3 regions of the Nonomuraea sp. NPDC050153 genome follow, and region 3 is predicted to be linked to each of the others. Evidence: predicted binding sites of a transcription regulator. Region 3 holds the regulator's gene; each other region holds the start of a gene.
What was found. The regulator HrcA, encoded in region 3, represses chaperone genes, less so after heat shock. The targets are predictions, from matches to a motif close to TTGGCACTCTCNNNNNGAGAGTGCCAA.
Positions count from the first base shown of each region.

Region 1: groL (chaperonin GroEL) is a predicted target of HrcA. The motif match lies at 1,317-1,343, and genes of this name have one in related genera.
Region 2: groES (co-chaperone GroES) is a predicted target of HrcA. The motif match lies at 1,386-1,412, and genes of this name have one in related genera.

Region 1 covers NZ_JBITJQ010000040.1:30,549-33,801, reverse strand. The annotation lists gene groL (chaperonin GroEL) at 1-1,208, opposite strand, end outside; gene ACIBQ1_RS52895 (cold-shock protein) at 1,635-1,835, opposite strand; gene ACIBQ1_RS52890 (MoaD/ThiS family protein) at 2,080-2,355, opposite strand; gene thrC (threonine synthase) at 2,380-3,253, opposite strand, start outside.
Region 2 covers NZ_JBITJQ010000006.1:284,447-287,699, reverse strand. The annotation lists gene ACIBQ1_RS18350 (methyltransferase domain-containing protein) at 1-1,249, opposite strand, end outside; gene groES (co-chaperone GroES) at 1,499-1,813, shown strand; gene groL (chaperonin GroEL) at 1,887-3,253, shown strand, end outside.
Region 3 covers NZ_JBITJQ010000002.1:505,701-508,953, forward strand. The annotation lists gene dnaJ (molecular chaperone DnaJ) at 1-1,133, opposite strand, end outside; gene hrcA (heat-inducible transcriptional repressor HrcA) at 1,145-2,158, opposite strand; gene ACIBQ1_RS06600 (hypothetical protein) at 2,689-3,180, shown strand; gene ACIBQ1_RS06605 (DUF3097 domain-containing protein) at 3,198-3,253, shown strand, end outside.

The DNA.
Region 1 (3,253 bases), on a different contig from region 3:
TTGGCGTTGCGCACGGCGTCCTCGATGCGGTGCTTGCGCTCCTTCAGCTCGACCTCGGTCGCCGCGCCCGCCTTGATGACGGCCACGCCGCCGGCCAGCTTGGCCAGACGCTCCTGGAGCTTCTCGCGGTCGTAGTCGGAGTCGGTGCGGTCGATCTCGGCGCGGATCTCGTTGACCCGGCCGGAGATCTGCTCGGCGTCACCGGCGCCGTCGACGATCGTCGTCTCGTCCTTGGTCACCACGACCTTGCGGGCGCGGCCGAGCAGGTCGAGGGTGGCGTTCTCGAGCTTGAGACCGACCTCCTCGGCGACGACCTGGCCACCGGTCAGGATGGCGATGTCGTTGAGCATCGCCTTGCGGCGGTCGCCGAAGCCCGGGGCCTTGACGGCCACGGAGCGGAACAGGCCGCGGATCTTGTTGACGACCAGGGTCGCCAGGGCCTCGCCCTCGATGTCCTCGGCGATGATCAACAGCGGCTTGCCGGACTGAACGACCTTGTCGAGCAGCGGCAGCAGGTCCTTGTTGGCGGAGACCTTGCTGTTGACGATCAGGATGTACGGGTCCTCGAGCACGGCCTCCATGCGGTCCGAGTCGGTGACGAAGTACATCGACGTCATGCCCTTGTCGAAGCGCATGCCCTCGGTGAGCTCAAGCTCCAGGCCGAAGGTGTTGCTCTCCTCGACGGTGATGACGCCTTCCTTGCCGACCTTGTCCATCGCCTCGGCGATGAGCGAGCCGATCTCGGGGTCGGCGGCGGAGATGGAGGCGGTGGAGGCGATCTGCTCCTTGGTCTCCACGTCCTTGGCCAGCTTGGAGAGCTCCTCGCTGACGCGCTCGACCGCGGCCTCGATGCCCTTCTTCAGGCCCATCGGGTTGGCGCCCGCGGCGACGTTACGCAGACCCTCGCGCACCAGCGCCTGGGCGAGCACGGTGGCGGTCGTGGTGCCGTCGCCGGCGACGTCGTCCGTCTTCTTGGCGACTTCCTTGACCAGCTCGGCGCCGATCTTCTCCCACGGGTCCTCGAGCTCGATCTCCTTGGCGATGGAGACACCGTCGTTGGTGATCGTGGGGGCGCCCCACTTCTTCTCCAGCACGACGTTACGGCCCTTGGGCCCCAAGGTCACCTTGACGGCGTCGGCGAGCTGGTTCATACCGCGCTCGAGACCGCGCCGGGCGTCCTCGTCAAACGCGATCATCTTGGCTGCCATAAGGCTAGACCTCCCAGATGCAGGGTGGCTTGTCGTGGACCGAGCCGACGCCCGCGACGGCATGGGTCAGCATCTCCTGCGGCAGACCCCATCGTCCCGATCCGAGTATTGGCACTCTGCTGCACAGAGTGCCAACGAACTGTTTAGCACTCTACCCTGCCGAGTGCAAGCGAGAAGCCTCCTACCGGGGCTTTCCTCCCCGTATCGGCTTGCGTGGCGGGCCGTGCCCGGCCGTCCGTCGGCGGTGGCGGCGGGACCCCGTACCTGCGAAGAGCCGCGTCCAGGCCACCGCAGGTAGCGGGATCCGTACCCACGACGAGCCGCCTCAACGCGGCTCGCCGTGATCGAGTCGACGAGAGAAAGGTGGCGGGTTCGCCCGGACTGCGTTGCCGTGCGATCCCCGCCGGTGCATACCAGGGGGGTGTATCAGACCGCGCGGACGGACTCCGCTTGAGGTCCCTTCTGGCCCTGCGTGATCTCGAACTCGACGCGCTGCCCCTGTTCGAGAGATCGGTACCCGTCCATCATGATCGCTGAGTAATGGACGAATACATCCTTACCACCGTCTACCGCGATGAAGCCGTAGCCCTTGTCCGCGTTGAACCACTTGACGGTGCCCTGCGCCACTTCCGACTCCTCTTACTGGACTTTCAGATCTCACCCATTCCTCCGCGAGACCCGTTATCGCCCGACTTAACGGAAAATCAGCCAGACGATCGCCCTCGACCATACCTGTGGCACGGGGTTTGGCAACAGAGTCAATCTGCAAACGACGCATTTCTTCGCATCGAAGGCGGTTCAACGTTTCATTTGGCCTGGAAATGGAGAAGGCGCCCACTAGGGGCGCCTTCTCAGGTGTGATCTATGGCACTCAGCCGCCGGCTACGGCCGGGATGATTGAGATCTGAGTGCCCTCAGGTGCCGGAGTGTCCAGCCCGTCGGCGAAACGGACGTCCTCTTCCCCAACGTAAACGTTGACAAAACGACGAATCTTGCCCGATTCATCCAGAATTCTCGCGCCGATCCCCGGGTAGTCGGAGTCGAGCTGGGTGAGGACGTCACGAAGAGTCGCGCCCTCGCCACTGACTTCGGCGTTGCCCCCGGTGTAGGTGCGCAGAATGGTGGGAATCCGCACCGAAACGCTCATGGTTTAACTTGCCTTTCCTGGTTGTCAGACAGCCGCGCGGAACGCGTCGAGGGAGGGCCGGATCACGGCCGTGGGCTGGGCGTCGTCGCTGATCGCGTCGAGCGTCTTGAGGCCGTCGCCGGTGTTGAGGACCACGGTCTCGGCCTCGGGGTCGAGCCGCCCGCTCTCAACGAGCTTCTTCAGCACGCCCACGGTCACCCCGCCCGCGGTCTCGGCGAAGACGCCCTCCGTCGAGGCCAGGAGCTTGATCGCGGCCACGATCTCGGCGTCCGTGACGTCCTCGACGGCCCCGCCGGTGCGCCGGGCGATGTCGAGCACGTACGGCCCGTCGGCCGGGTTGCCGATGGCCAGCGACTTGGCGATGGTGTCGGGCTTGACCGGCTGTACGACGTCGTGCCCCGCCTTGTACGCGGTGGAGACCGGCGAGCACCCGGCCGCCTGCGCCCCGAAGACCTTGTACGGCGTGTCCTCGACCAGCCCCAGCTTCACCAGCTCGCGGAAGCCCTTGTCGATCTTCGTGAGCTGCGAGCCGGAGGCGATGGGGATGACGATCTGCTCGGGCAACCGCCACCCGAGCTGCTCGGCGATCTCGTACGCGAGCGTCTTGGAGCCCTCGGCGTAGTAGGGCCGCAGGTTGACGTTGACGAACCCCCACTTGTCGCCCAGCGGGTCGCCGATCAGCTCGGAGCAGAACCGGTTGACCTCGTCATAGGTGCCGTCGATCCCGATCAGCTTGCCGCCGAACACGCGAGCCATGGCGATCTTGGCAGCTTCGAGGTTGGCGGGGATGAACACGCACGCCTCGAGCCCGGCGCGCGCCGCCGCCGCGGTGACCGCGCCCGCGAGGTTGCCCGTGGAGGAGCAGGAAAGGGTGTGGAAGCCGAAGTTACGCGCCGCC
Region 2 (3,253 bases), on a different contig from region 3:
AAGCAGGTGGAGAGGTGTCGCAGATGATGACCGATGGCTTGTCGAGGATCCGGGTAAGGATGATAGTTGCCGATTTTTCACCCTTTAGCCGGAGATCTGAACGGAGGCGCTCGATGTCCACGGCGGAGCCACGCTTCTTGATGGTGACATTTCCGACTTGTCGCTCGCGGAGTGCGGCGCGCAGCCTTTTCCCCGAGAACGGGATAACGTCCTCTATTTCATATCTGCTCGCCCATGGGGTGTCGATCGGGTCGTCACCGGTGATGTAGGCGATCATCGGGTCGAGCAGGCGCCCGTTCACGATTTCCGACACCTCGCCCACGAGGTGTGCCCGGATGGCCGCGCCGTCCGGCTCGTAGACGTACCTGCCGGCCGGGCCGACCGGGGCCTCGGCTCCCGTGGCGATCAGCGTGTGGCCGCCGGGCAGCAGGGTGGCGCGGCGCGTCGCCCCCTCCTGGCCGGTCCAGAGAACCGCCTCCTTGACCTCGCCCTTGTACGAGACCCACTCGGCCTCGGCGTCGCCGGGGATGAACTCGTACGGGATGCCCGGGGCGACCTTCACGCACGCCAGGGCGGCCCTGGAGACCAGGTCGAGCACCACCGGCCAGGGAGGGGAGTAGGCCATGGGGTCGAACGTCCTGCCCCGGCCCGTCCGCCTGGCCGGGTCGGCGAACAGCACGTCGTACTCCTCCGGCCGGACCTCGGCCGCGTCCCCCACGGACACCGTCACCCTGTCGCCCAGCCCGAACGCGTCGGCGTTGGCCCTGGCCACGGCGACGGTCAGCGGGTCGGCGTCCACGGCGTCCACGGCGCAGCCGGCGCGGGCCAGCGCGAGGAGGTCGCCGCCGATGCCGCAACAGGCGTCCACCACCCTGAGCCCAGGCCGGTCCGCCCCCGCGACGCCAAGCCCTCGCGGAGGTGCGCCGGCGCTCCCGGGCTCGCGCAGGGGGGTGCTCGTCCGCGTCCCGCCGGTCAGGCGGCGGGCGCGGTGGTCGGCGACCTCCATCCGCGTGGACTGCTCCAGGCCGTGCGGCGTGAAGTACATCCGCTCGGCGTCCTCGCCGAACTTGGCCCTGCCGCGCTCCCGCAGCCCCGCCTGGGTGAGGGCCGCGGAGGTGAGGGCGGCGTCGTACGTCCTGCGCAGCCTCGTGGCGGCGGCCACGGGATCGGTGCCCACCAGCTCCCGGGCCTCCGCGAGCGCCCGCTGCCCGCGCGGGGTCAGCAGCTCGTCGAAGGCGTCAAGGTCCACATCACCCGACGTTAGCGCCATGTCCGACCCGGTCGGACCGTGGGCGTAACGTATCTGGAGGGGGCAGCTTCGGTCTGATCGCTCTCAGCAGACGCGTTCGTGTTGACTGTCAAGCCCCTCTTGCATATGTTTCCTGTTGGCACTCTCCCCTTGAGAGTGCCAACGTGCGACGAGGCAGGTCTGACACCCGCGACGGCAGGCCCAGCTGGTCGCCTCTTCTAGATCATTCAAATCTGAAGGGGAGGTCCGATCGTGACGACCGCCACCAAGGTTCCCGTTAAGCCGCTCGGCGACCGCATTGTGGTTCAGCCGCTTGAGGCCGAGCAGACCACCGCTTCCGGCCTGGTCATCCCTGACACCGCCAAGGAGAAGCCGCAAGAGGGCAAGGTCCTCGCGGTGGGCCCGGGCAACTGGGATGAGGACGGCGACAAGCGGATTCCGCTCGACGTCTCTGAGGGCGACATCGTCCTCTACAGCAAGTACGGCGGCACCGAGGTCAAGTACGGCGGCGAGGAGTACCTCGTGCTCTCCGCCCGCGACGTTCTCGCGATCATCGAGAAGTAAGCCGGATGTGTCGAGCCCCGGGCGCTCTTGAGGGCGGCCGGGGCTTTCGACGCTAGGAGAGGACTTTCAAGCAATGGCGAAGATCCTGGAGTTCGACGAGGGTGCCCGCCGCGCGCTCGAGCGCGGTGTGAACGCTCTCGCCGACGCCGTCAAGGTAACCCTCGGCCCGCGCGGCCGTAACGTCGTCATCGACAAGAAGTTCGGTGCGCCGACGATCACGAACGACGGTGTGACCATCGCTCGTGAGATCGAGCTGGAGGAGCGCTACGAAAACCTCGGCGCCCAGCTCGCCAAGGAAGTTGCCACCAAGACCAACGACATCGCGGGTGACGGCACCACCACCGCCACCGTCCTGGCCCAGGCCATGGTCCGCGAGGGTCTGCGCAACGTGGCCGCCGGCGCCTCGCCGCTGTCGCTCAAGCGCGGCATCGACAAGGCCGCCAAGGCGATCAGCGACAAGCTGCTCGACAGCGCCCGCGAGGTGGCCGACAAGAAGGAGATCGCCAACGTCGCCACGATCTCCGCTCAGGACGCGCAGATCGGCGACCTGATCGCCGAGGCGTTCGACAAGGTGGGCAAGGACGGTGTCCTCACCGTCGAAGAGTCCAACGCCATGGGCATGGAGCTCGAGTTCACCGAGGGCATGCAGTTCGACAAGGGCTACGTGTCGCAGTACATGGTGACCGACCCCGAGCGGATGGAGTCCGTCCTCGAGGACGCCTACATCCTGATCAACCAGGGCAAGATCGCCTCCATCGCGGACTTCCTGCCGCTGCTGGAGAAGATCGCCCAGACGAAGAAGTCGCTGCTCGTGATCGCCGAGGACGTCGAGGGCGAGGCCCTGGCCGTCCTGGTCACCAACAAGATCCGCGGCACCTTCACCTCCGTGGCCGTCAAGGCCCCGGGCTTCGGCGACCGCCGCAAGGCCATGCTGCAGGACATCGCCATCCTCACCGGTGGCCAGGTCGTCAGCGAGGAGGTCGGCCTCAAGCTGGAGCACGTCGGTCTCGAGGTGCTCGGCACGGCCCGCCGCGTCGTCGTCACGAAGGACAACACCACCATCGTCGACGGCGCCGGTGACCCGCAGGCCATCGAGGACCGCGTCAAGGAGATCAGGCTCGCCATCGAGCAGTCCGACTCCGACTGGGACCGCGAGAAGCTGCAGGAGCGCCTGGCCAAGCTCGCCGGCGGTGTGTGCGTGCTGCGCGTCGGCGCCGCCACCGAGGTGGAGCTGAAGGAGAAGAAGCACCGCCTCGAGGACGCGATCTCCGCGACGCGCGCCGCGATCGAGGAGGGCATCGTCTCCGGCGGTGGCTCCGCGCTGATCCACGTCTCCAAGGGTCTCGACGACCTCGGCCTGACGGGCGACGAGGCCACGGGTGTCGGCGTCGTGCGCCGCGCCCTGGTCGAGCCGGCCCGCTGGATCGCCGAGAACGCCGG
Region 3 (3,253 bases):
CCGTTGAAGGCGTCGCGCAGCCGCGAGAAGAAGCCCTGCTGGCCGGGGGCGAACTTGCCCGGCGGCCGCTCCTCGCCCCGCTGCTTGGCCAGCTCGCGCAGCAGCTCCTCCTGCGCGGGCTCGAGGCGGGTCGGGGTCTCGACGTTGACGTGGATCAGCAGGTCGCCGCGGCCGGACTCGTTGAGCCGCTGCACGCCCCGCCCGAACATGGTGATGACCTGGCCCGACTGCGTGCCGGGGCGGACGTCGACCTCCTCCGAGCCGTCGAGCGTCTCGACCGCCAGGATGGTGCCGAGCGCGGCCGCCGTCATCGGGATCTGCACGGTGCAGTGGAGGTCGTCGCCGCGCCGCTCGAAGATCTCGTGGGCGCGCTCGACGATCTCGAGGAACAGGTCTCCGGGCGGGCCGCCGCCGGGGCCGACCTCGCCCTCGCCGGCGAGCTGGATGTGGGTGCCGTCCTCGACGCCCGCGGGGATGCGGACCTTGATCGTACGGCGGGTGCGCACCCGGCCGTCGCCGGAGCACTCCTGGCAGGGGTGGCGGATGATGGTGCCGAAGCCGCCGCACTGCGGGCACGGCCGCGAGGTCATGACCTGGCCCAGGAACGAGCGGGTGACCTGGGAGATCTCGCCGCGCCCGTTGCACATGTCACAGGTGTCGGGGTGCGTGCTGGGCGCCGCCCCGGCCCCGTGGCAGACCTCGCAGAGCACGGCCGTGTCGACGACCAGCTCGCGCGTGGTGCCGAACGCCGTCTCACGCAGGTCGAGCTCGACCCGGATGGTGGCGTTGCGTCCCCTGCGGGCACGCGAGCGCGGCCCCCTGGCGCCGGCCGCGGTGCCGAAGAAGGCGTCCATGATGTCGCTGAAGGGGAAGCCCGCTCCGAAGCCGCCGGCGCCCGCGCCTGCCCCGGCGCCGCCGAAGGGGTCGCCACCCAGGTCGTACATCTGGCGCTTGTTCGGGTCGGACAGCACCTCGTAGGCCTGCGTGATCTCCTTGAACCGCTCCTGGGTCTCAGGATCGGGGTTCACGTCGGGGTGCAGCTCGCGGGCAAGTCGGCGGTAGGCCTTCTTGATCTCGTCCTGACTGGCGTCACGGCGCACCCCGAGGGTGGCGTAATAGTCGCTGTTTGCCACTTATCGACCTCTTATGATGCAGCCAGGATCTGGCTGACGTAGCGTGCCACCGCGCGTACGGCGCCCATCGTCACTGGGTAGTCCATCCTTGTGGGCCCCAACACCCCGAGCCGGGCCAGTTGGTTGTCGCCTGAACCGTATCCGGTCGCGACCACGGATGTCCCTCGCAGGTAGGGGTTTTCGGAGCCGATGCGCACGGTGAGCGCGGACGGTGTGTCTGCTGATGTCTCGCCGAGCAACCTCATGAGGACGACCTGCTCCTCCAGCGCCTCCAGCACGTCGCGCAGGCCGATCGAGAAGTCGGCGCCCGCGAGGTTGGCCGCGCCGGCGAACACGATCTTCTCGTCGTGCCGCTCGACCAGTGTCTCGAGCAGCACAGAAAGGATCGTCGCCACGACGGGCCGGTCTTCGAGGGGGAGCCGCTCGGGCAGGTCGGCGACCAGCTCGGGCACGTTGCTCAGGCCGCAGCCGTCGAGGCAGGCGTTGAGGACCGCGCGCAGGTGGGCGATGCGGGTGTCCTCCACCACCTCGGGCAGCTCGATGACGCGCTGCTCGACGCGGCCGGTGTTGGTGATCAACACGAGCATGACCCGCCGGTCGTTCAGCGGCACCAGCTCAACGTGCCGGACCGTCGAACGCGTCAGCGTCGGGTACTGCACGACCGCCACCTGCCTGGTCAGCTGCGCGAGCAGCCGGACCGTGCGGGTGACCACGTCGTCGAGGTCGACCGCGCCGGCCAGGAAGGTCTCGATGGCCCTGCGCTCGGCCCCGGACAGGGGCTTGACCTGCGAGAGCCGATCGACGAACAGGCGATAGCCCTTGTCGGTCGGCACGCGGCCCGCGCTGGTGTGCGGCTGGGTGATGTAGCCCTCCTCCTCCAGCGCGGCCATGTCGTTCCTGACCGTCGCGGGGGAGACCTTCAGGTTGTGGCGCTCGGCGAGCGCTTTGGAGCCCACCGGTTCGTTGGTGGACACGTAGTCTTCGACAATGGCACGGAGCACCGCCAGTTTCCGATCGTCGAGCACGTGCTCACCTCCTGCCTCTGACATCTTAGGAACGCAACCATCTAGCACTCTGTGTTCCTGAGTGCCAAGTGTACGGCTCTCGCCCACAAGGTGCGATAACACAAGGTCGCAACCAGGCTCCTAGCTTCTTACAAGCGGCAAGTACCAGACTTGCCGACATGAGCGACAACTCCCCGCCTCCGCCGTACGGGCCCCAACCCGGCTCGCAGCCCGGCCCCGGCCCCCAACCCGGGTCCCAGCCGGGTAACGGGCCTGGTAGCGCACCGGGTTATGGGCCGGGTTACGGGCCTCAGCCCGGCTCGCAGCCGGGCTACGGGCCTCAGCCCGGGTCCCAGCCCGGCTATGGTCCTCCGCCCGGCTATGGGCAACCGCCGCAGTACGGTCCGCCGCCGCAGTACGGGCCTCCACCCCAATACGGCCCACCTCCTCAGTACGGACAGTACGGCCAACAACCCCAATTCCCCCCGCGAATCGACTCGAAAGCCATCAAACCGCGACTTTGGTGGATCGGGCTCGTCTGGGGCATCGCCGTGGTCTGCACGATCGTGGGCGTCGTCCTGTTCACCACCGGCATCGTGAGCAGCGTGAGCAACATCGCCCCCAGCAGGACGTTCGCGTCCGGCGAAAGCGTGACGGTGCCGATCGACCCGGCGAACAAGCCCGCCGTCTACCTCTCCAGCGACACCGCCGTCCACTACGAGTGCCAGATCTCGAACGGCGCCAGGCTGGCCAAGAGCGCGGGAACGCAGACGGTCACGTCCGGATCCGTCACCTGGGAGCAGATCCTCGTGATCAACGCGCCCTCCAAGGGCGACTACCAGCTGTCCTGCACCACCCAGGAACAGGCCGACGTCCGCTACGGCGTGGGCCGCGAGCTGACCTCGGCCGCGGGCGGCATCGCCGGCGGGGTGCTGGCGCTCCTCCTGATCCCCGGGGCGGGGCTGCTCATCGCCATCGTCGGCACCGTCGTCGTCCTGGTCCGCCGCAGCGGCGCGCGCAAGCGCCTTGCGGTCAGCGGGTGATTTGCTACGGTCCCCGTGTGTACGAGGGCGATGTGCTGGCGGGGAATTGGCGGCGGCCGGGCAAGGGCAAGAT